DNA from 2 places in the Aequorivita marisscotiae genome. Region 1 is predicted to be linked to the other one. Evidence: riboswitches for the same ligand, from Rfam matches in the RefSeq annotation. Region 1 holds a riboswitch; the other holds the start of a gene.
The links. Region 1 has a riboswitch for S-adenosylmethionine ahead of QCQ61_RS01505 (homocysteine S-methyltransferase family protein). Riboswitches for the same ligand answer to the same signal wherever they lie in the genome.
Positions count from the first base shown of each region.

Region 2: linked by a shared signal. The riboswitch ahead of QCQ61_RS00285 (hypothetical protein) and the one ahead of QCQ61_RS01505 (homocysteine S-methyltransferase family protein) in region 1 are both predicted to bind S-adenosylmethionine.

Region 1 covers NZ_CP122379.1:298,734-311,036, forward strand. Annotated here, with positions in the region: gene gldA (gliding motility-associated ABC transporter ATP-binding subunit GldA) at 1-330, shown strand, start outside; gene QCQ61_RS01480 (head GIN domain-containing protein) at 317-1,066, opposite strand; gene QCQ61_RS01485 (acyloxyacyl hydrolase) at 1,095-2,204, opposite strand; gene metF (methylenetetrahydrofolate reductase [NAD(P)H]) at 2,275-3,231, opposite strand; gene metH (methionine synthase) at 3,340-6,114, opposite strand; gene QCQ61_RS01500 (pyridoxal-phosphate dependent enzyme) at 6,190-7,131, opposite strand; gene QCQ61_RS01505 (homocysteine S-methyltransferase family protein) at 7,128-8,141, opposite strand; SAM riboswitch class I at 8,385-8,494, opposite strand; gene QCQ61_RS01510 (OsmC family protein) at 8,707-9,129, opposite strand; partial or broken gene QCQ61_RS15520 (homoserine dehydrogenase family protein) at 9,310-10,392, opposite strand; gene QCQ61_RS15525 (alpha/beta fold hydrolase) at 10,433-11,440, opposite strand; gene QCQ61_RS01520 (O-acetylhomoserine aminocarboxypropyltransferase/cysteine synthase family protein) at 11,469-12,303, opposite strand, start outside.
Region 2 covers NZ_CP122379.1:50,839-63,141, reverse strand. Annotated here, with positions in the region: gene QCQ61_RS00315 (response regulator) at 1-591, opposite strand, end outside; gene QCQ61_RS00310 (tetratricopeptide repeat-containing sensor histidine kinase) at 594-2,183, opposite strand; gene QCQ61_RS00305 (hypothetical protein) at 2,280-2,435, opposite strand; gene QCQ61_RS00300 (hypothetical protein) at 2,963-3,835, shown strand; gene QCQ61_RS00295 (hypothetical protein) at 4,085-4,486, shown strand; gene QCQ61_RS00290 (TIR domain-containing protein) at 4,498-5,859, shown strand; SAM-I-IV-variant riboswitch at 6,003-6,100, shown strand; gene QCQ61_RS00285 (hypothetical protein) at 6,274-6,561, shown strand; gene QCQ61_RS00280 (5' nucleotidase, NT5C type) at 6,610-7,413, shown strand; gene QCQ61_RS00275 (DUF6557 family protein) at 7,621-8,040, shown strand; gene QCQ61_RS00270 (hypothetical protein) at 8,170-8,346, opposite strand; tRNA gene QCQ61_RS00265 (tRNA-Lys) at 8,935-9,007, opposite strand; gene QCQ61_RS00260 (shikimate kinase) at 9,296-9,817, shown strand; gene QCQ61_RS00255 (phosphoribosyltransferase family protein) at 9,809-10,312, opposite strand; gene QCQ61_RS00250 (RNA-binding S4 domain-containing protein) at 10,330-10,728, opposite strand; gene QCQ61_RS00245 (FKBP-type peptidyl-prolyl cis-trans isomerase) at 10,806-11,729, shown strand; gene QCQ61_RS00240 (transketolase family protein) at 11,811-12,303, opposite strand, start outside.

The sequences.
Region 1 (12,303 bases):
GTAGAAGCCATTTGCGATCGCGTGATAATTATTAATAAAGGTGAAATTGTACTTGATAAAAAGCTAAAAGATTTAAAAAACAATAAACAGCAAATTATTGAAGTAGAGTTTGATTATCGTGTGGAAGAAGTAGCGTTACAAAAACTTCCAATGATTGAAAAGGTTGAAAATTCTGTAGGTTTTGTCTATCAGCTATATTTTAAAACAGAACAGGACATGCGGGCCAAAGTATTTGATTTTGCGCATGATAACGGATTAAAAATTCTTCAACTGCATCAAAAAAATACCACTTTAGAAAAATTATTTACCGAATTAACTACTGAAAAATAAGACGACCCCGATAGAGTTCTTCAACCTCAATAATCGGCGGTCTGTTTTTAGAAATTACGTTGCCCAAACTCAAGATTTTTCCGCGAATGGCCAATTGCGGATTTACAACCATTTCGGCCGTGCTTCTGTGATGAACGTACAGCGTTTGTACAATTAAATCTTTAGAAAATATTCGTGAATTTCCAGCATATAATCCAAAACTCGCAAATTCTGCAGCGCCTGAAAGATAAAATGTTGAAAGCCCATTGGCTACAATATTCAAATTTTGAACTTCCAATTCAAGTTTAAAATCGCCATCAATCTGATACAAATCTTCATTTTGCTGATCTTCAGATAAAAGTGTTAGCGATGGATATTTAAGCACCCCTATACTTTCAATAGTATAACCGGTGCTACTTCTTATTTCAGTAATATCGGGAGCAGTTATATATACTTTTGTTTCTCCGTAATCGCGTACCAAGTTACAGCCGTAATTATTTTGAATTTCCAATTTTCCATTTTTAACAAAGACTTCAATATTAGACATAATATTCTCACCCGTTTCAATGCGTACATTTTGTTCTTCTCCCTGCTGAATATAAAGTTTAATACGATCCCAAACAATAATTTTTGTAAAAGGCGGAACACTTACTTCTTTGGCAACAATATTTCCAGAAGCCTGAATACAGTCCCAGCCCTTCTCTGAGTCGCAGCCAGCAAAAAGAAGCAATAATGCTATGTAAACTAATTTTTTCATAACCTCTGTTTCTGAAAAATTTATTATTTTATAAACGGTAGCCAATACCAAATTCCACAGCTTCGGCTTTAGCCCAATGGGCGTGTACGGTAACAGCTGCAAAAACGGTATCATTAAAGAAATATCTCTTTAAACCCAATCTGTTATATACGCGGTTTTCAAACTCGTATGGATAGTAAATGTAATATCCCAACTGCGAAACGAAAGCCACTTTGTTGAAGCGCCACTCGTGCCCCGCAAATATCCCAACACGTTTATAATCTTCATCTCCGGTAATATTATCTTCGTGATACGCAATGGAGCGATACTTAATTAATTCCTTTAAAAAAACAGCGTAGAAAATATCTATCCCGGCGGTAAAAGAGCTTTTATAATTAATGCGCTTATCCACAAAAGCTGAAAGAACAACAAACGGCTCTTGGCCCAGCCCCACAACATCGCTCTCGTTTAAGCCAGATCTGATGGCAAAATTATATTTAAAACGCTCGCTGTGCGTCCTACTGAGCGAATCTTCCTTTACTATATATTCCGGAAGTTCTTTGTAATCTAATTGATAAATTACACCCGCATTTACCGCCAAAGTATTAGTGCTATTGTTGGGAGCCTTTAAATTGGCATTACTGTAATGTATTATGGTAACTCCAGTTTGAAACCCCAAGCCTTTCCAGATATTTTCGCGTATAAAACTAGCCTTTAACAGCGTGCTGCTCAAAAAATGCGTGCCGTAGGCATTGTTTCTAAAATTGGTACTTGGATCAAAAGGATTAGTAGCAAAAGCAACCCCCTGCCCTACCCGGATCATTAAGTTACGTTTTAAAAAGTAGAAATTAAGATGGCCGTATGCACTAAAAGCATTTCCTAAAAACTCATTGTGCAAATTTTGATAGGCACCGGTAAACCCCCAATCAGGATAATTATAGCGTCGCTCCCATTCCTTAAAACCAAAAGTTTTTCTATTTAATGCAAAAATTAAACCTGTGGGATGACCTGTAATTAAATGTTGTATATCGGGATTGTGTTCTAAAATTGACCCGTAGAAAACTTCAGCTTCTAGGGATATCGGTTTCGATTCCTTTTCTTGCGAAAAAAGCGGGAAACAAAAAAGTATCGCAACAAATGATGAAAGTAGGTGCTTCATATTTTTTCAACGGTCGTAAAGATAAACTAATCTTCAAACATTGAGGGAAAGCATTTATTTTCTTTTTCAGTTAAAACACCTGCGAAGCAATTATTTTTATATTACTACTTTTTCCCATGGAATAATAGTGAAGAAACGGTACGCCAGCCTTAACAAGTTCCTTGCTCTGCTTTACGCACCAATCTATCCCAATTTGCCGAACAGCCTTGTTATCCTTTGCTTTAACCACTTCCTTTACTAAGGAATCCGGCAAATCTACTTTAAATCTATGCGGAATTAAATTGAGATGCGATTTAACAGCAATGGGTTTTAATCCCGGAATAATAGGCACGGTAATTCCTTCTGCTCTACATTTTTCTACAAATTGGAAGTACTTTTCATTATCGAAAAACATTTGCGTAACAATGTACTCTGCGCCATTTTTAATTTTCTTTTTCAGAAAGTGGATATCACTTTCACTACTGGGTGCCTCCATATGTTTTTCGGGATAACCGGCAACGCCCACGCAGAAATCCGTCGGAAACGTATGTTGAAGTTCTTCATCCAAATATTTACCGTGATTCATTAAATGTATTTGCGACACCAAGTCGCAAGCGTATTTATGTCCGTTTTTATTGGGGGTGAAATAGGTTTCGCTTTTCACGGCATCGCCCCGAAGCGCCATTACATTGTCAATCCCCAAAAACTGAAGATCTATTAAAAAATTCTCGGTTTCTTCCTTTGTAAATCCGCCGCAAAGTATGTGCGGGACGGCATCAACCTCATATTTATTTTGGATTGCGGCACAAATACCAACTGTTCCGGGCCGCTTGCGAACAACTTTTTTTTCAATTAAACCGTTTTTTAATTCCTTAAAAACGTATTCCTCACGATGATAGGTAACATTGATATACGGTGGTTTAAATTCCATTAACGGATCAATATTTTCAAAAATGGAATGTATGTTTTCACCCTTCAAAGGCGGTAAAATTTCAAACGAAAATTGTGTTTTTCCGTTGCCGTTTTTTATGTGTTCGGTTACTTTCATGTAGTTATCCGTATTTCGTCTCCGCTCAATATAAACTTTGGCGGGTATCTTATTATTTATTTAAAGACCTACAAGGAACCCCTCCTGCGTCGGGGAATACCTTGCAGGTTAGTCAGCGAGATTGGGACGAAGCCAATTCGTGGCTTCGTCTAAATTCATATTTTTTCGGGTTGCGAAATCTTCCACTTGGTCTATCTTTATTTTTCCGAGACCGAAATAGCGCGCTTCGGGATTGGCAAAATAATAGCCAGAAACTGAGGCCGCTGGCCACATTGCCATATGTTCTGTAAGTTCTACATCTATATTCTCCTTCACGTTCAAAAGTTTCCAAATGGTACGCTTTTCCAAATGGTCGGGACAGGCGGGATAGCCCGGCGCGGGACGAATTCCTTTATATTTTTCTGAAATTAAATCTTCGTTACTAAGATTTTCTTCCGAAGCATACCCCCAATAATTGGTGCGCACCTCTTTGTGTAAATATTCCGCAAAAGCTTCCGCCAGACGGTCTGCCAATGCTTTTACCATAATTGCGTTGTAATCGTCATGGTCTGCAACATATTTGGCGGCCAGTTCTGCAGTTCCAAAACCTGCGCTAACGCAGAAACAGCCAATGTAATCCTGAATTCCAGTTTCTTTTGGCGCAATAAAATCTGCCAAGGCAATGTTGGGTTTTCCTTTTGCTTTTTGTGATTGTTGGCGTAGGGTTCTAAAGTTAAATTTTCCTTTTGTGGAAAGGTTCTCGACTGCGCTCGAACTGACATTCTGCAATTCAATATCGTCGTCATTAATAGTATTCGCCTCAAAAATTCCAAATACCGCCCGTGCCTCCAATAGTTTTTCTGAAATTATTTTGTTGAGCATTTGTTGTGCATCTTTAAATAATTCCGACGCTTGTTCACCCACAACTTCATCGGTTAAAATATTGGGATATCTTCCGTGAAGCTCCCAACTTCTAAAAAAAGGCGTCCAATCTAAATAATCCAACAATAGATTTAAATCGAAGTCTTTTAGTACGTGAACTCCCAACTGATTCGGTTTAACTATTTCAGAAGACTTCCAATCTATTTGAAATTTATTTTTCCGCGCTTCGGAAAGTGGGAGATATGTTTTTACCTTTTGGCGTTTCAAAAAATCCTTTCTGAAAGTATCATATTCCTGCTTTATATTTTCTTTATAGGAAGTTGAAGTTTCTTTTTTCAACAAATCACCAACCACGGTAACGGCACGGGAAGCGTCATTTATATGAACAACCGCACATTCGTACTGCGGATCAATTTTTACCGCAGTATGCGCTCTACTTGTAGTTGCACCGCCAATTAATAGCGGTACTTTGAAATTTTGCCGTTGCATTTCCTTCGCCAAAAAAACCATTTCGTCCAACGAAGGCGTAATTAATCCACTCAAGCCGATGGCATCCACATTTTCCTCCTTTGCAGTCGCTATTATTTTTTCAGGCGGCACCATTACGCCCAAATCTATAATTTCATAATTATTGCACGCCAAAACAACGCCGACAATGTTTTTCCCGATGTCGTGTACATCGCCTTTCACAGTTGCCATCAGTATGCGGCCTGCTGAGTCTGTCCCCCTATCCCCCAAAGGGGGAACCGAAGTTTCGGAATCCTGTAAAGCCCCCTTAGGGGGTTGGGGGGACTTTTCAGCCAAATCCTTTTTAGCTTTTTCAATATATGGGAGCAAGTACGCCACCGCTTTTTTCATAACCCGCGCACTCTTCACCACTTGCGGCAAAAACATTTTTCCGCTGCCGAAAAGGTCGCCAACAACATTCATTCCTGTCATTAAATGACCTTCGATTACCTCAATGGGTTTTGAAACGCTAATTCGTGCTTCTTCAATATCTTCAATAATAAATTCATCAATTCCTTTTACCAACGCTCTCGTAATTCGGTTTTGCAACGATTCTTCGCGCCAAGAGAGATCGATTTTACTTTCCTTTGCACTTCCTTTTACGGTTTCGGCAAAATCGAGCAAACGTTCCGTGGCGTCCTCACGACGGTCTAACATAACGTCTTCAACGCGCTCCAATAAATCCTTTGGAATATTATCATACACCTCCAGCAATGATGGGTTTACAATCCCCATATTCATCCCGGCTTGAATGGCGTGATACAAAAACACGGAATGCATCGCTTCCCGTACGGGATCATTTCCGCGGAAACTGAATGAAACATTGCTCACCCCACCACTTACACTCACGTGTGGCAGATTTTCCCGAACCCAGCGTGTGGCTTCAATAAAATCGACCGCATTTCTTCGGTGTTCGTCCATTCCCGTTGCGACGGGAAAAATGTTTAAATCGAAAATAATATCCTCGGGTGCGAACTTTACTTGATTCACCAAAATATCATAGGAGCGTTTGGCGATTTCTATTCGTCTCTCGTAATTATCGGCTTGACCAGTTTCATCAAAAGCCATCACGATTAACGCGGCGCCGTAGCGTTTAATCAGTTTTGCGTGGTGGATGAATTCAGCTTCGCCCTCCTTTAAACTGATGGAATTCACCACACATTTACCCTGAACCACCTGCAAACCGGCTTCAATAATTTCCCACTTGCTGCTATCAATCATAATGGGAACACGCGAAATATCCGGTTCGGCGATTACGAGATTTAAAAATTTCACCATAGCCTCTTTCCCATCAATTAAACCATCATCCATATTGATGTCGATGATTTGTGCGCCGTTTTCAACTTGTTCACGGGCAACGGAAAGTGCTTCCTCAAAATTTCGTTCTTTTATAAGTCGAAGAAATTTCTTTGAACCTGCCACATTGGTGCGTTCTCCCACATTTATGAAATTGCTTTCAGGGGTGATGATTAAAGGCTCTAAGCCTGATAATTTTAAATATCTTTTATCTTTCATTTCAACTTTATTTGCTTAGCGTCTTTGCGACTTTGCGTGCATTTTTTCTCGCAAAGTCGCAAAGACGCCAAGGTTTTAGAATGGCAAATTCTTTAAATCCACATTTCCGCCAGAAATTATAATTCCAACTTTTTTGTTTTTAAATCTATCTTTTTCGCGAAGCAAGGCTGCAAAAGCAACTGCACTGCTTGGCTCAATGATTATTTTCATACGTTCCCAAATAAGTTTCATTGCGGAAATGATTTCGGCTTCTTCAACACGAATTATTTCTGAAACAAATTCCTGTATAATTGGAAAATTGATATCGCCCAGAAAGGTTTTAAGTCCGTCGGCGATTGTATTTGTGGTTTCGTTGAATTCTATTTTTCCACTTTGAAGACTTCGAAAAGCATCGTCAACTTCAAAAGGTTCGCCACCGATTGTTTTACAGTTATTTCCGAAATAGTTTACTGCAAGTGAAGTGCCGGCAATCAATCCACCACCACCAACGGGCGTGAAAATACAATCCAAATCGGGGTGTGATTGCAGCAATTCAGACGCCGAAGTTGCATTGCCAAGAATTACATTTCTGTTGTTTGAAGGATGAATAAATGTAGCGCCAGTTTCTTTTTGAATCCGTTCGGCTTCGGTTTCACGGGCGATTGGAGTAGATTCAGATTCCGTGATTATTCCGCCGTAACCTTTTACCGCTTCCTTTTTCACTTGTGGCGCATTTTCAGGCATAACGATATATGCTTTTACGTCCAAATTTTTCGCCGCCAAAGACAGTGCTTGCGCAAAATTACCGGAGGAATGTGTTACGACGCCCGCTTTTTTCTGCGTTTCGGAAAGTTGCAAAATGGCATTGGTTGCACCCCGCATTTTAAAAGCGCCCATCTTTTGAAAATTCTCACATTTAAAGAAAACTTCGGCGCCAACCAATTCATTTATAAAAGAAGATTTTAGCACAGGGGTGTTGTGAACGTATGGCTTTACACGATCACATGCTTCTACTACCTCTTGTTTTGTGGGAATCATATAGCAATGTTTTCAGATTGAAAAACAGGACGCGGTTTGTATTGCGCAGCTATTTCAGCGATTGCCTGAATATGTTCCGGGGTGGTGCCGCAACAACCGCCGATGATATTTACCAACTGTTTGTCTAAATATTCCTTTACCTGCGAAGCCATTTGCGTTGGGCTTTCATCATATTCGCCGAACGCGTTTGGTAATCCCGCATTTGGATAGGCGCTCACGGCAAGATTGGTGCGGTTTGCAATCACTTCCAAATGGGGCGTGAGTTGTTTGGCGCCCAAAGCACAGTTAAAACCAACGCTCAAAAGTGGAATGTGCGAAATTGAAATCAAAAATGCCTCTGCAGTTTGGCCGGATAGCGTTCGCCCGGAAGCATCGGTAATTGTTCCACTAATCATTATGGGGATTTCAATATTTCGTTCTTCCTTAATTTCATCAATTGCAAAAAGGGCTGCTTTGGCATTTAATGTATCAAAAATAGTTTCTACCAAAAGGATATCCACGCCTCCGTCAATCAAGGCTTCGGCTTGTTGTTTGTAGGCTACACGCAGTTCTTCAAATGAAATTGCCCGAAAACCGGGATCGTTTACATCGGGGCTCATACTCGCGGTTTTGTTTGTCGGACCCATTGCTCCAGCCACAAAACGGGGTTTGTGTGGCTCTTTTGCGGTAAATTCCTCAGCTACTTTTTTTGCGATTTTGGCCGATTCGTAATTAAGTTCATAAACCAAATCCTGCATATCGTAATCTGCCATCGCGATGGTGGTGCTGGAAAATGTGTTTGTTTCCACAATATCTGCGCCTGCCGCGAAATATTTTGAATGGATTTCTGCAATTGCCTGCGGCTGCGTGATGGAAAGCAAATCATTGTTTCCTTTTACCGATTTATGAAAATCCTTGAAACGCTCGCCACGGAAATCTTCCTCCGAAAATTTATAGCGCTGCAGCATCGTACCCATTGCGCCGTCGAGGATCAATATTCGGTTTTGAAGTGCTTTTTGTATTTTATTCATTATTTCCTTTTTTATAAACCTACAAGGTTTTGGAAACCATGCAGGAAGTTGCGTAAATCCTGCAAGGTATTGCCGCGGGCTACCTTGTAGGTCTTCTGATTTGCGTGAGGGATGGAGGCTTTGTTTGAGCTCTTTATTTTTTTGAAAATAAAAATAAAAGCGAGTGCCGAGAGCCCGACCCGTTTTTCACGGGGCACGCCATTTTAAAAATTATATCAAGAAAGGTGAAGGAAGAACCTATTTTTGTTATCTATCCCCGCTACGGCAGAAGTAGAATGTAGCACCTTCCCCGAAAGTTCGGGAGGTTGCTAAGGCGTCAAAGGGTCTATTCCCTCGGCCTTTCTTGATAACTTTTAACTATGAATATGAACTGATGCAAAGTAACATTATAAAGTTTACAATACAAAATTTAGTTTTGGAAAAGACTTAGGACCGCTGGGCTGAAGAACAAAAGACCGCTTCGCTAAAAGATGAAAGGACTGCTTCGCTAAAGGATGAAAGGACATAAAAGAATTCGTTTTTTCCTCTTTTCCTCTTTTCATCATTTCGTCATTTCGTCTTTTCGTCATTTTATAACATTCCCATTGAGAACGATGCTGTACGAAATCTTTACCGAAGCCTCCATGGTGATGGAAACCGAACAGTATTTTTCAAAACTGAGCTGCGCCGCGCGGATGGCTTTTGCTTCGTCAATTTTGCCTTCCAAATACAATTTTACGTGGATTGCCTCAAAAGGTTTTGCATCGCGCACTTCCTTTCGCTGGCCTTCCACTTCCATTTTATAAGAAGTAATTTCCTGTCGCTGTTTTTTCAAAATCATGATAACGTCTATCGCGCTGCAACCGCCAACGCCCATCAGCAAAAGCTCCATTGGGCTTGCGCCTTTGGATGGTTCGTCGGTTTTATTGTCTATGAATACAGGAACGCCCGAAGCGCCTTTTGCTTCAAATAGGTAATTGTCGTTTTTTCTTTCTAAGTTAACTTTCATTATTTTTCTTTAGACCTACAAGGAGCCTCGCTGAAAAAGCGAGGAACACCTTGCAGGAGGTTTAGTCTTTTATCTCGCATCGCAGCGCTCCAAAAAGATAGTTGTTGTTTTTTCTTTCTAAATTTATTTTCATCGAATTTTTCATTAGACCTACAAGGTTTTTAAAACATTGCAGGAAGTTTAATTTTCTTTATCACTTATCCGCAAAATATCTCCGAAAACACCTCGAGCCGTAACCGCTGCTCCCGCGCCGGCGCCTTGGATAACGATTGGGTTGTCGCCGTAACTTTCGGTATAAATTTCAAAAATTGAATCGCTTCCTTTTAGCGCTCCCAACATACTATTTTTGGGAACCGATACCAAACTCACATCCAACAGCGCCCCCGTTTCCTTTGACAAATCGCCGTGCAAATCTGCAACGTAACGGAAAACAAAATATTTCGATTGGTTTTTCTTTTTAATTTGAAACGGAACGTCCAATTCCTGTATTCGATTTAAAAAATCTTCTTTTGAAACCTTTCGCAAATCCTTTGGAATCAGGTTTTGAATGGAAATATCTTCAAACTCATTGTGCAAATCCAATTCTCTTGCTAAGATAAGTAATTTCCTGCCAACGTCATTGCCACAAAGGTCTTCGCGCGGGTCTGGCTCTGTAAACCCATTGTGGATTGCTGAATTTAAGACGGCGCTGAACGATTTGTCTTCTTCAGAAAAAGTATTGAAAATATAACTTAACGAACCTGAAAATACACCGCGAATTCGTGTGATATTTTCACCCGAAAGGTGTAACAATTTAATGGTATCAATCAACGGAAGTCCTGCGCCCACATTTGTTTCGTATAAATACTGACGTTTTTTTGAAGTCAGTTTTTGGCGAAGGTCTTTGTAAAAATTCAAATCCAATGTGTTGGCAATTTTGTTTGAAGAAACCAAATGGAAACCGTTTTCAACAAAATTTGAATAATTTCGCACAAAGCTTGCATCGGCAGTATTATCAACTAAAATCAGGTTTTGAAGGTTGTTGTTTTTCGCGAAGGAAATAACTTCTTCGGGATTGTATTCTTTACCAGATTCAATTTTTTCGTCAATCCAGTTTTTGGTTAATCCATCTTGTTGAAGTAATACCGTTTTTGAATTTGCGATTGCAAAAATATTCAGTTCCAAATCGCGTCTTCGGGAAATTTCTTCTTTCGAGGAGATTATTTGGTTCACCAAATGGCTACCCACATTTCCGTGGCCGAAAATGGCAATGTTTATCTTTTTCTTTTTTATGGTGTTTAGATCAATTCGGTTTATAACTGGGTTATCCAATACTTGCGTGCTCATAATTTATTGTTTTTGTAATTGCTTCTGTGTTAAAAATGGGGTTCAGAATTCCCGCCAATTGATTGTATTCAATTAAAAATGCATCGTGTCCGTGAATGGAATTTATTTCGGCAAAATGCACGTTATTTTTTATCGGTTTTAATAAAGAATATGTTTCTTTTATTTCTTCGTTTAAATAAAATCCGTCGCTATCAATTCCAACCAAATAAATGTTTCCTTCAATTTTTGAAGCCACTTCTCTGAAAATTTCTTCGGATTCAAAATTTGATGTCGTTAATAAATGATTCATCATTTTGTAGGCTTGCAATTGAAAACGATTTTTTAAGGATTTGCCGTGATGCAGCAGCCAACTTTCAATATTAAAAATGGGAGTGGTTTCACTAAAACTTCTATTAAATTTCTGCTTAAAAGATTGCGGTGATCTATAGAATGTCATCGCGTGAACGCGGGCATCGTGAACAGGATTTTCAGAATTATTTAAAATCTGTTTTTGCACTCTACACTGTGCGATTACCCAATCTGTGGCTTTCCAATCGGTTGCAATGGGAATTATATTCTGAAACAATTTTGGTTGTAAAACTGCCATTTGCCACAGAATACTTCCGCCCAAGGAACCCCCGATACCAGCAAAAATTTTTGATATTTTAAGTTGTTCCAATCCTATTAAAAACCATTGCGCTACATCGTTAATGGTGATATTTTCATAATTTTCAATTAAAAAACCGTCAAAACCATTGCCCGGAATATTGAATGATAGAATGGTATATTCGTTAATATCGATACATTTTTCAGCACCAATTAACCGTTTCCACCAACCATTTTCGCCACAAACATTACTGTTTCCAGTAAGGGCGTGCGTTACTAAAACTACGGGTGCCGTACCCAATTGCCTTCCAAAAACCTGATATGTTAATGAAAGGTTCTTGACTGTAAACCCGCTATGGGTTGTGTATTCCTCAATTTCTAAATTTGAAAGATTAGCCATTTGATTTCAGAGTTAAAATGGGGAATAGTTATACCAATTCCTCTTTACAAATAGCTTTAAAGGCTTGTTGTAAATCGGCTTTTAAATCTTCAATATTTTCCAGACCCACTGAAAGTCTAATTAAATCTGAGCTTACACCCGACGAATCTTGATCTACTTCGCTGAGCTGTTGGTGCGTAGTGCTTGCGGGATGAATTATCAACGATTTTGTATCGCCAATATTCGCCAAAAGAGAAAATAACTTTACGTTATCAACTACTTTTTTAGCAGCTTCAAAACCACCATTTACCCCGAATGTAACCAAGCCACTTTGCCCCTTTGGCAGGTATTTTTGGGCAAGTTGGAAATACGGATTATCCTCCAAACCAGGATAATTTACCCATGCTACTTCTTCGCAACTTTGCAGCCACTTTGCAAATTCCAGTGCGTTTTCACTGTGTTTTTTAAGTCGAATTTCCAAAGTTTCCAGCCCTTGGATAATTTGAAAAGCACTAAACGGACTCAGCGCGGCACCGAAATCGCGAAGCCCTTCGAGCCGTACTTTTCCGATAAAAGCAGCTTCCTTTAAAACTTCGGAATAAATTAAACCGTGATAACCTGCGGAGGGTTCGGTAAATTCCGGGAATTTTCCGTTGGTCCAATCAAAATTTCCGGCGTCTATAATTGCGCCACCTAAGGTTGTACCGTTACCATTTATATATTTGGTAAGCGAATGGATTACAATATTTGCACCATGCGCAATTGGGTTCAACAAAGCTGGGGAAGCGACTGTATTATCTACGATTAGCGGAATTTTATTCGCTTTCGCCTCCGCTGCAATTGCTTCAATATCTAAAACGTCCAACTTTGGGTTTCCGAGCGAT
Region 2 (12,303 bases), 250 kb from region 1:
TCCTACTCGCTTTTCTATGGAGCTTAAACTACTAGGCACGATATTTACACTCCTAAAATGTTCACTGATTTCCTTTTGAGACAGCCCATTTGCCAATTGCTCCATTAACGCAATATCATAATCTTCTATAATAGGGGTGGACTTTTTAGAGAGTGCATTTTCAACTTGTGGTGATAGATAGGTTTCTCCCTCAAATACTTTATGTATTGCAGTCTTCAATTCTTCAAGGCCTCTTCTGCCTTTACATACGTAGCCGTTAAGCTTGTGATTGACAACAAGGGAACGCACTCGTTGCAATCGGTCTTCTACCGAATAGGCTATAATAGGTAATTCGGGATGCTTTTTCTTTAGTGCAGCTATCAAGTCTTCGCCAGACGAAAAGGTTTGTTCCCTATGGTCAGGGGTATATGATAGATCTGTTATCAACAAATCAAACGGGGCTTTCTCTAAAATTGCCTTTTCTATTTTTAGGAAAGCATCATCGCAATACACAACTTCGGCAATAGCCTCAACCTTTAAGGCTTGCAATACCGCTATTACGCCTTGGTTAATACAATCGAGGTCGTCTGAAATTAGCACTTTCTTAAACATACTCAAATAATTATAGTTGCCTTAAACCCTTTATTTGGTTCTGATTCAAAAGTAATCGTTCCGTTAATCGCTTTTATGCGGGATTCCGCATTCTGAAGTCCATTCTTGCTATTTAATAAACAGCCCTTCCCATTATCGGCATATTTAATGGCAATAGTTTTTCCTTTTTGCTCAAAATTCAGCACCACCGCGGTGGCGTTGCTGTGCTTGGCCATATTCGTCATCAACTCCTGCAATACCCTAAAGAGATTGGTTTTTTTAATAGTGCTTACCTTGCTCCAATCAATAGGAGAACTATCTCTTTGGATTACAGACACATTTTCGTTTTCATAACCCAACAACAAATCAGACAGGGTATCTTGAAAGTTTTCAACAGCAACGGCACTGTTTTCCTTAGAAATGTCTCTGCTCTTATCATAAATAGATTCCAGATCATCCAAAATTTCATCCTTTCCAGCAGGCTTGCTCTGTAGTTTCGCCATAAGTCTATATACATCGTTTGCCACTTCGTCGTGTACTTTTTTGGAGATGCGCTTTTCAGTTATATGTACCTGCTTGATCTTCTCCTGTCTGTGCTTGTTCTTTATAGTGAAATAAAGAACAATACTCATCAAAAATCCCACTATGGCCAATGCCAATATTAAAATAGTCCACGTTTTCTGCCTCTCTTTTTCCAACTGGGCGGCAAGGGTATTTTTGCGTTCCTTCTCCACATTGTACTTCATAAAAGCATTCTTATTTTCTGCCAGTTGTTTTTCCTTGGTTATGCTATCGGTAATTTTTTCAAACTGTACTGTTTTTATATCTTCACTCATACTTGCAAAAAGCGAAAGGGCATCTTCTAAAAAGGAAAGGCTGTTAATGTTGTTAGCCACCCCATACGCTTTATTTGCAAATTCCAAAGCCTGTTTTTTATCCCCTTGCTCAAAATAATAGCGCGCCAAACTTTTATAGCTGGAATATTTACCAGGCATATCGTTTTTGAGTTCTCTTAGTTCTAAGGCCTGTTGCATATTATTTAGACCCTCCTCATTATTACCAATTTTGGCCTGTGCCACACCTTTATTGTTCAATAACCTAGCATAGGAAAGCGTGTTTTGCTTCACTCCCTTTTTTAGCAAAGCAAGGTTAAATTTTTCCAAAGCTTTTTTATAGCGGCCCATATCCATATATACATTGCCGGTATTGTTTAAAAGCGTAAGGCTGTCGTTTCTATTTGAAGAGAATTTTAAGGCATTCGTGTAGGCTTTTATAGTTTCCTCATATCTGTAAGTAGCCCGGTAAATTCTACCCAATTGATTGTACAAACCTTTTTTGGCATCAACTAAAGTATCTGTATGTAAGGACGTATCTATTAATTCAAAAGCTTCCACGGTTGCGGCTTCACTATCATAACTATTGCCCATTTCAAATTCAGCAATGGCGATCATCTGTAGGTCTTGGATGGCCTTATAAGTGTTTTTATCTTTTAGATGCTTTTCCTTTAAACGGGTATAATAACTAATTGCTTTCGGGAAATCTGAGCTGTGCTGCGGATTTAGAATACGTTTGAAGTGATAGGCAGTGCTGTCAATTTTATATTGACCAATCATTTTTTGTGGTAAAATGATTGATACAAAACAAAAAAGGAGGAATGAAAATTGGGGCTTCTTCATTCCTCAAAAATAGGAACTTATTTTTGGAAATTGTTAATTGCCGCCACCAAATGGAGGTGGTGGAGGAAGATTTCCATCATCACCACAACAGCTTTGTGGTTCTATTTGGTCTATTCTAGCTTCTGGTGTACAAGAGCTTATCGAAATAATAGATAGTAACATGACGATTAATAATGTTGCTTTTTTCATTTGAACGTGAATTTTTTGGATAAACAATAGGGTGATTGTTTTAAAAAATCTGTTGTGATTTTTTAAAATGAAATGTTGAGGACTGGTCTTGTCTCGTAAAGGGGAAGAAGGAGATACTGAAGTTATGCGGAAGACTTATTTCCCCACTTCATCTAATGGCATTACTTATTGCCTCCTTACTGATATTAAAATCTTTAAAGCTTCTAGATTCTCAATGATGGAACAAATAAAGAGAGATACTGAAAAAAGAGTTGGAAAAGGATTGGAAACAACTTGGAAATGATCTTCCAAAGAATTTCCAAGTGAATTTTGTAGTTTTAAGCATTGGATAAATCGCTGAAGGTGCATAACAGATTAATAATAGAAAGCTTTGAAAAGGCTTTACAACAGGAAGAGGTTTTAGGAAATTTGAATCCTTCTAAATCCCGTTTGGCTAATATTTTGTCAGATTATATTGAAGAACACCAAGATTTTCAGTTTGGTGAAAGAAGGTTGAGAGATTATTATAAATTACCAATCTATCCTTATTGCGAACTAAACTACCTGAAGCTGTAAAGAATGCTTTAGCTCATTTTGAAGGAGTAGATAGAACGATTGAGGGCTTTGAGGGATTGGAAAAAGCGCAAAATGCTATTAAGGATGACGTAAAGAAAGATGCCTTTGCAAAAGATTATAAGTATCTATCCAAATTATGGGAGTCTTTATCACCAGATAGAATGCTTGATATTTATCAAGAAGATTATAAATGGTTATCTCAAGTTTTCGAGTCTGTTAGGCCTGCTGGTGACAATTTGGGTAAATTGTTATGGATTGCTTTGGGAGCCCAGACCACTAAATTAATGCATGAAAATATTCATGTGGGCGATGTACATACTTTGGAAGAATATAGACTTGATGCAGATGTTATTGAGACCATTTTTAATAATCCCGATCCTGCCAATGCCAAAAAGCTTGAGAAAATACTAGTAAAGAGATTTAAAAAGCATTCTGGTGACCCAAAATTTAAAAAATTAAGTGAGCGTTTGGAAGCGTTAAGAGATCAAGCCGAACAGGGATTAATTACTTCCATAGAGTTTGTAAAAGAACTTTGTAAACTTGCTAAGGAAACAGTTCAAGCGGAAAAGGAAATTGAAGAAAAGATACAGGAAAAAACGCCGCAAGCAGCATTAACTGAATTGTTTTTAGAACTTAAAACCGATCAAACCCCTGCGGTTGTAGAACGAATTGTAAATGATATAGATGGTATTGTAAGGATGGTAAGTTTTCCCGGTTGGCAAACAACAAGTTCAGGTGAGCGGGAAGTTCAGCAGTCGCTTAGAAAGGCGCTATTGAAATATAAGCTTCATAAAGATCAGGTGCTTTTTGAGCGGGCTTATGGGTATATTAAGGAGTATTATTGAATAAGATTACATTGGTCAATTCTCTCTAATAGCATTTGAAATCTTATAGAAGAAAAAGAAACGTCTATTGCTCATAAGCCAATTTTTTATATATTTACTACTCTCCCTAATTAATTTAACCATTGTCTAAGAGGTGTTTTCAGGATATCTTTAATGGAAATACTTATTTTAGAATAGCTTGCTGATATGTATAATTAAAATATCTATCAATGATATAATAAATGCATATAAGCATTAAATTGAAAATTAATGAGTGAACAATTGAAAATCAAACATCTTGAATTTATTCAGAATGTTATTTCTCGCCTGAGCACAAATTCTTTTTTAATTAAAGGATGGTGCATAACACTGATTACAGGTTTAATTGCATTAAGTTTGGATAATCAAAAGTTTGTAATTCTGATTATAGGGTTACCAATAATTGTTATTTTTTGGTTTTTAGATACCTATTACTTATGGTTGGAAAAAATCTACCGAGCACATTATACCATCGAAATTGAAAATCACCAAATTAATTTTAACATGGATATCACCTCATTGAAAAAGGAAATTTTATTTTCCCCGTTATTGTTTAGATTCTCAATTTTCTTATTGTATTTAATATTAATCATTTTACTTATAGGCGCATATTTATTTTTAAGAAACTCTTAAATGTATATAAAATGAAAATATTTATTAGTCATAGTCAAAGACAAAAATTATTTATTAAGGAGTTAAGAAAACATTTGCCTGACTTTATTGAATTATGGATTGACGAAAAGAAACTTCTTATTGGAGAGGAAGTCCAAAATACCATAAAGAAAACGATCGACGAGGATATTCATTTTTTGGTATTGATTATTGACAGGAATGCCGTTGAATCAAATTGGGTAATGCAAGAATTTGAATGGGGCATAAAAAAGGAACTTAAACTTAGTAGACCATTCGTACTTCCCATTGTGTTAGAAAAGGATATTTGGGATTCACTTGAAGATAATAATATTAAAAAGCGATTATTTCTTCCTTGCTATGAGTTTTCGGATGAAGCTATTGCCGTGACCGCTAAAAATTTAATTAATCAATTATTTGCATGGACGTGTAAAGAATTATATGGAAGCGGGTTAGAATCAGATCAAAAATCATCTTTAGACTTATTGGATGAAGCCGACAATTTTATAAAGGAAATTGCTGAAAAGGTAAGATTGTTAGTTTATCCCTATCGTCAAAACAACCCTCTCGATTTACTGCAACTTTTAGATATGTTAAAAGAACAAAATGAGCTAGTTGATATTTCTATATTTACTTTTAAAGAATTAATTGCAAGAATAATAAAACAGAATCATTTAACAGGAATAGTTAGTGATGGTGAGTACATCTGGGTTAAACAAGAACATTATTCTTGGAAATTAGCTATTCATTCAAAAAATAAGGAGAAAATTGCGAAACGAGCAATTAAATTTATAAATTCAAATTATATTATAGCCTTAGATTCAGGTTCAACAACTTTGGCAATAGCCAAAGAAATCAATAAAGGACTAGAAATGGGACTATGGGATAACTTAAAAGTTGTTACGAATTCAATTCCTATTGCACAAGAGCTATTCATGTATTCAAGTAAATTAGGGCTTGTGGATAATAATAATATTTTGAGTGTATTCATGACAGAAGGTCGTATTAGGCCCAATTCACTCGCTGTAGTTAATGATGATGAAATATATCAAAATGTAGATTCGGGTTTTCAAGAAACAATATCGAAACTTGGCGGGGCGGACATCTGTTTTGTGGGTGCAAACGGCGTTTATAGAAATGAAGGTTTTGCCGTACATAGCACTTACGAAATAAGGTCAAAAAGTGAAATTTTAAAGAACTGTAAAAATAAGTTTATTGTAATCGATTCTTCAAAATTGAAAATACAGGAGCAAAATAAGTTTGTTGATTTTAATGATGACATTAAAGTAATCACGACTGAAGACCTTACCTCAAACGATTTAGTAATAATAAAAAAAATTGCACATAGTTCTAGCTTAGAGTTAATTTTGGTATAATCTTCAAACTAAAGGAATTAGAATTCTCACATGATATTTCTAGTTTTAATTATAACGCTTCATGTATCTGTAATTAATAACTTCCATCTGAATTAAGTATTCCCTAAAACCCCTTGCCCAAAAAATAAAAATTCCGTATATTTAATCGTCATTACGAATCACAAGAAAGTGATAGCAACCTGCCCAAGCAGGCGAAGGTGCTTAAACAATGAGCCTACTTTTAGGAAAAATATGTCTTATTCCTTTTTTTACCGATAACAACAAAAAACAGTGTTTTTAAAACTAAAAACACTAAACAAAATTTGCTGCTGCCACCGCCGTTCCAATACTGGGAACGACGCTAAGTGTCAGGTGGGAAAGCTATGCGAAAAACGCATTAAAAATTAATTTATTAATAACCCTAAAACTAAAATTATGACAGAAAAATTTAAAGACCTGCCCGTCGAGGAAGGCACAAAAATTATTTTAAGCACCGAAGCCGTAATAGAAGACTTTGATGTAGTGTATCAAAAATGGTACTGGGATGGAATCTATGCCGAGAGCGTAATCTTTCTTAATGACGACATTGCCCATTTGAATGAAGACCAAGTAAGGCACGAAGTGGCCCTATGCACAGCATTGGTAAAGGAAAATACCGAAATGACCTACAAAAAAGGGGAGAAGTACACCTTTGTAAATTTTAATTTTGTAACAAGCGATTAACCAAAAACCCTTAACTATCAATTATTAATACTTAACAAAAAACAAATTATGCATTTAACTATTGGAAAAATTTTAAAAGAATACAAAGAATATTTAACGGATTATGAAATTGAACAATTAAGAAAAGTCCAAAGAGAAAAAACAGACTTTGCTGCACAGGTAAAACAATTACAATTGGCGCTATTTGCGGAGGAATGGGATTTTATGATGGATTCTGCCCGCAATCCAATGTCACAGGAAGCTACGAACCGCGTTAATAGAAAAAGGAAAGCCTTCGGGGTGAATCCCGTGGACGCTTCGGGATTTGGAGCGGATAGTTCCTCAAAACTATTCTGTGAGGAAGTAGTGCGCCACACTAAAAATTACAATGAGCTGTTAGAACTGAAGAAGCGAAATGCCAAGCAAACTGTCTTTGTGGATATGGACAGTGTGCTGGTAGATTTCCAAAGTGGAATAGATAAAATTAGCGAGGAAGATAAATTAAAATATGATAAGAAGCTGGATGAGGTTCCGGGCATTTTCTCTCTGATGGATCCATATGACGGCGCTATTGAAGGATATAAATGGTTGTGTGCGAATTTTGACACCTACATTTTATCAACCGCGCCTTGGGAGAATCCGAGTGCCTGGTCTGATAAATTACTGTGGGTGAAGAAATACTTGCCGAAGGCAGCCCATAAAAGATTGATTCTTTCGCATAACAAACATTTGGCGAAAGGGGATTTCCTTATCGACGATAGAACCGCAAATGGGGCCGGAGCATTTGTAGGAAAACACATTCACTTTGGTCCAGAAGGAAAAGACTTTGCCGATTGGAAGGCGGTAATTAGCTATATGAAAAACCTGGCATAACTGCGGCATACAAAAGGAATTAACAAATATCTCTAATCGGGAAACCGTTTGGCAATGTCCGTTCGTTCGCAGTCGAGACCTTATTTATCGTTAGGATTTTGTAGCTCTCGCCTATATTCTATCTCGAGCCTGCCGGAAGGGCTCGAACAGAAATTCAAACTTATAAGTTAGACATTCTAAAATTAAAAATTCTAAACAACAAGAGTAATGATCTTAAATGAATTAATGCACAACCATACTTGGGAAACCATTTCAGTCCAATTTTTAAAAAGCTACCCAGAAGCAAAAAACAATTTGGAAGGCTATAAAATGGTGTTCGAAAAATTGAAAGAAATGGATCCGAAAAGTATAGCTATGGCTATTGTGATTTCTAAGGAAACCGATATTATCGATGGCGATTACTTTATAGATGTTGCGGGAATTTATAACCATCCCAAAAGCTTGGAAGAAAAGTATCCGCAAGGCATTGAATTTTTACCCTGGTGCCAATGGTTGGGAATGGAGATTAGTAAAGACAGTCTAATAAACTTTTCAGAACCGGAAATCCTTGTGCATTGTTTTTATGAGATGACTTATGTTAGCCTGTCTGAGGAAGATATTCAAAAAGCAATACATAGAGAGAGATAGTACGAATATTTTATTTACACATATTCCTAACCATGTAGATTATTTTGAAAACGAATTTCTAACCGATGACTCACTTTAATGTACACTCCCTTAGAACCTGCATTAACTCATAAACTAAAATTTGTCAAACTATCCTTCGCAATTATAAAAATTTGCTCTTACTGCAACGTTCAAATTCCGAAGCATTCTCCACGGTTCGCACAGGTCTCTCTTATTTGCTTTTACTAAAACACCTCCCGCTTCACTGTCTAAGCGTTCTCCATTATTGGTTTCGTAAAGATTAATACCTCCAATAGTTCCTTTCAATTTTATAATTCCTACCTGCTATACCATAATCTAAAATTTAAATATAACTAATACAACACATTAAGCACCGTAGGTCAAGTTTATAGTGTGGTTAAAATAATAGTATAATATGTGTAAAGTATATTTATAGTATCTATATAGTATGTTTATAGTATCTGTATAGTATGTTTATAGTATTAAAATACTATAAAATATTATAGGTCTTTAAACTCCCTTTCTGTGCAGTACCTGCTAATTAATACTCAATTTAAAACTATCTACCGTCAAAATTTTAGGAGCCAAGTAGCCCAGCAAAAGGCTATCGAACCCGGCTGGCGCATCCATCCCGCGCAGCGGTCTTATGTCAGTTTCAATTTCGTCTGCCCAATCACGCTTCTGCAATAGATTTACAAGAGTTTTTACGGCTCATCAGCACAAGATTAGATCTCGATTCGGCTTCTTAACCCAAAACATTTCAGAATAGCCATAAAAAAACCCGCTCTGTATAAACACAACAATTGGTCTTGATCCCTAAACTTCTCGCCTTAAATATATGTGTCTAAATAAAAAAACCTCTTGAAGAACTCAAGAGGCTTTAAACATTATTAGTGACCTGGCTGGGGCTCGAACCCAGGACCACCTCCTTAAAAGGGAGGTGCTCTACCAACTGAGCTACCAGGTCTTCCTTAATGCGGGTGCAAATATACTATCATTAAATTAAATTCTCAAAACGAAACTGCAATAAATTTAAAGAAATTTTAAAACCTCTGAAAAACAAGGCTTCACAAATGAATTATTTTTAAATTTTTCGATATTTTCTGAATTATCTTTACTCTTTTTAAAGATTCTTGTCGTAAAAAAGGAGAACTTTGCAATTTTACAACTATAAAATGCCCAAAACCAAATTTAAAATACCCGAAGATGAATAGTGGGGCATTCCATCTCTTTATTTCTCAAATATAATATACTGATGAAAATAATTTTAATAGGATATATGGGAAGCGGCAAATCTTCCGTAGGAAAAAAACTCGCTTCGGTATTAAACTTGCCTTTTAAGGATTTGGATACCGAAATTGAACAATCAGAAAATCTGTCTGTCTCTGAAATTTTTTCACAAAAGGGAGAAATCTATTTTCGAAAAACAGAAAACAAAGTATTAAAGACTTTGTTAAAACAGGCTGGCAGCTTTGTTTTGGCTACCGGTGGCGGCACTCCCTGCTATGCAGATTCGCTTACCTTTATGTTGGAAGAGCCCAATACAATTTTGGTGTATTTAAAAAATTCATTAGAAGTTTTAACCAATAGATTGCTTTTAGAAAAGGAGCACAGGCCGCTATTGGCGCATTTAAATTCGGAAGAGGAGGTTAATGATTTTATACGAAAACATCTTTTTGAACGAACTTTTTATTACAATCAAGCCAATATTATTGTAGAAAGTAGTGCTAAAAATATAGCGGAAACTACCGAAGAAATAGTTGGACGTCTATTCTAAAATTGCTCTATCGTTTCCTTTTTCAAAAATAACCGAGACGTTTTCGTTTAAGGATGTAGAGAGCGAAATGCCTTTAAAGTCTGCTTTTATTGGGTACTTTTTGTGATTTCTATCTACCAATACCGCAGTTTTAAATTGTTTAAGAGGCACTTCTAAAAAATGTTTTACGCCGTAAATTAAAGTGGTTCCAGAATGTAATACATCATCTACCAATAGAAGTGACTTATTCGCGTAATTCTCTTTTTTCAGAGTGGTTTCCAGAGGCTCAGCAGGATTTTTTTTATCGATTAAAACTTCGCAAAGCAAAACTTTTATAGGCGAAATTTTTTCGACTTCTACCTTAATTTTTTCTGCCAATATAAAACCGTTGCCCGTAATACCGGCTACTACAACTTCTTTTTCTTCTACGTTGGTTTCGTAAATTTGGTAAGCAATTCTTTTAATCTTGTGGGCTATTTGCTTTTTGTCTAGTATTACGGATGTTATTTCTTGCATTGTCTAAATTTTAAAAATTATGGTTGTTGGGTGTCAATGTCGTCATTGGTTGCTTCTTCAGTAAAATCTTCTAAATCCCTACGGTCTTTTTTAGTAGGTCTTCCCACGCCTTTTTTACGGTAGTACGATTTTGCATATTGCAGCATTTCATTTGTTTCAAAAGCTTCTTTGGGAGTTGTGTCTTTTCTATACAGATCTACTAACTTGGCGCCAACTCTGCTTTGGGGGAGGTCTAAAACTTCTAACTGGTAATTTATTTGATTTTTTCGAAGTGTAATCTTATCACCCGGATATACATTTCGCGAAGCTTTTACAATATCGCCGTTAACCCGAATGGCACCTTTTTTACAAGCTTGTGTGGCGATATTTCTAGTCTTTAAATATCGAACGGCCCATAAATATTTGTCAATCCTCATAATTAATATGTTCAAAACAACGTTAATGTAGTGTGCAAAAATAGCGGAAAATTGTATCTTGCGCCCACAAAAAATTGATGATGATAAAAATTAAATATGCTTTTGCTTTATTAGTTGTAATGCTAGTTGTTACAGTTTCCTGTAAAAAGAATGAAGATGACGGGCCAGAACCACCCCCGCCCAGAGATCGTAGCGTAGAGGCAACAAGAGCGCAAGATGAAATTGAAACGTTTTTAAAAACCCATTTCTATAATTACGAGGATTTTCAGACAGATCCCGAAAATTTTAAAATTAAGTTTGATACCATTGCGGGAGACAATGCTGGAAAAACCCCCTTATTTGAACAAGTAGATTTTATAGAAGTTGCCGATGTAATTGATACCGATGTTACCTATAAACTGTATTACCTAAACGTTCGCGAGGGTGGGGGCGACAAACCCCATTTTTCAGATTATACCATTAACACTTATGAAGGGCGGCTTATGAACCTGGATTTGTTTGATAGTTCGGTTATTCCCGTTCGGTTTAGCTTGGTTGACTCTCCAACTACCTCAGGTATAATTAGAGGTTTGCAGCAAGCAATTATTCAGTTTAAAGGGGCTGCAAACGTAATCTCCAATCCTGACGGCACACTTTCTTTTGAAGATTTTGGTATAGGTGCCGTTTTTATTCCATCAGGTTTGGGATACTATAATTATCCTCCAGCTACAGGCGGTTTGAATGCTTATGATCAGCTTATTTTCTCTTTTGAATTGTTTGATTCTGAAGTGGCAGATCACGATAATGACGGAATACCGTCTTATATGGAAGACCTTAGCGGCAATGGTTATTTAATGGATGAAGATACCGATGGGGATGGAATCCCGAATTATTTGGATGACGATGACGATGGCGACGGCCGTTTAACCAAGTATGAAATAGAGATAGATGGCGACGGCAATATTACCTTCCCAGATACCAACGGAAACGGAACTCCAGATTATCTAGACCCTACTATTTAAAGAAGCGTTTAGATAGAACGTATATAAAAAGCCCTATGCAATTCTAGCATAGGGCTTTTTAATTTACCATAGTTTAAAATGCTATTTTCTAGCAATTACCTTTTTTACCGCACCTACAATTGCTGCGGCATTTAGACCGTATTTGTCCATTAATTGTTCCGGTGTGCCAGATTCACCAAAGGTATCGTTGGTGGCAATAAATTCTTGGGGTGCAGGATGCTGAGTTGCTAGCAAACGTGCAATGCTTTCGCCAAGACCGCCTAAAAAGTTATGCTCTTCGGCAGTAACTACGCAGCCGGTTTTTTTAACGCTTTTTAAAACCGCGGCGTCGTCCAAGGGTTTTATGGTGTGAATGTTTATAACATCTGCCGTAATTCCGTTTTCGTTTAAAGTTTCTGCAGCTTGTAACGCTTCCCAAACTAAATGACCGGTTGCTACAATAGTTACATCGGTACCTTCTTGCAATTGTACCGCCTTGCCTATCTGAAAGTTTTGATCGGCAGGTGTAAAGTTTGCAACTTTGGGTCTTCCAAAACGTAAATAAACAGGACCATTATAATCTGCAATTGCTATA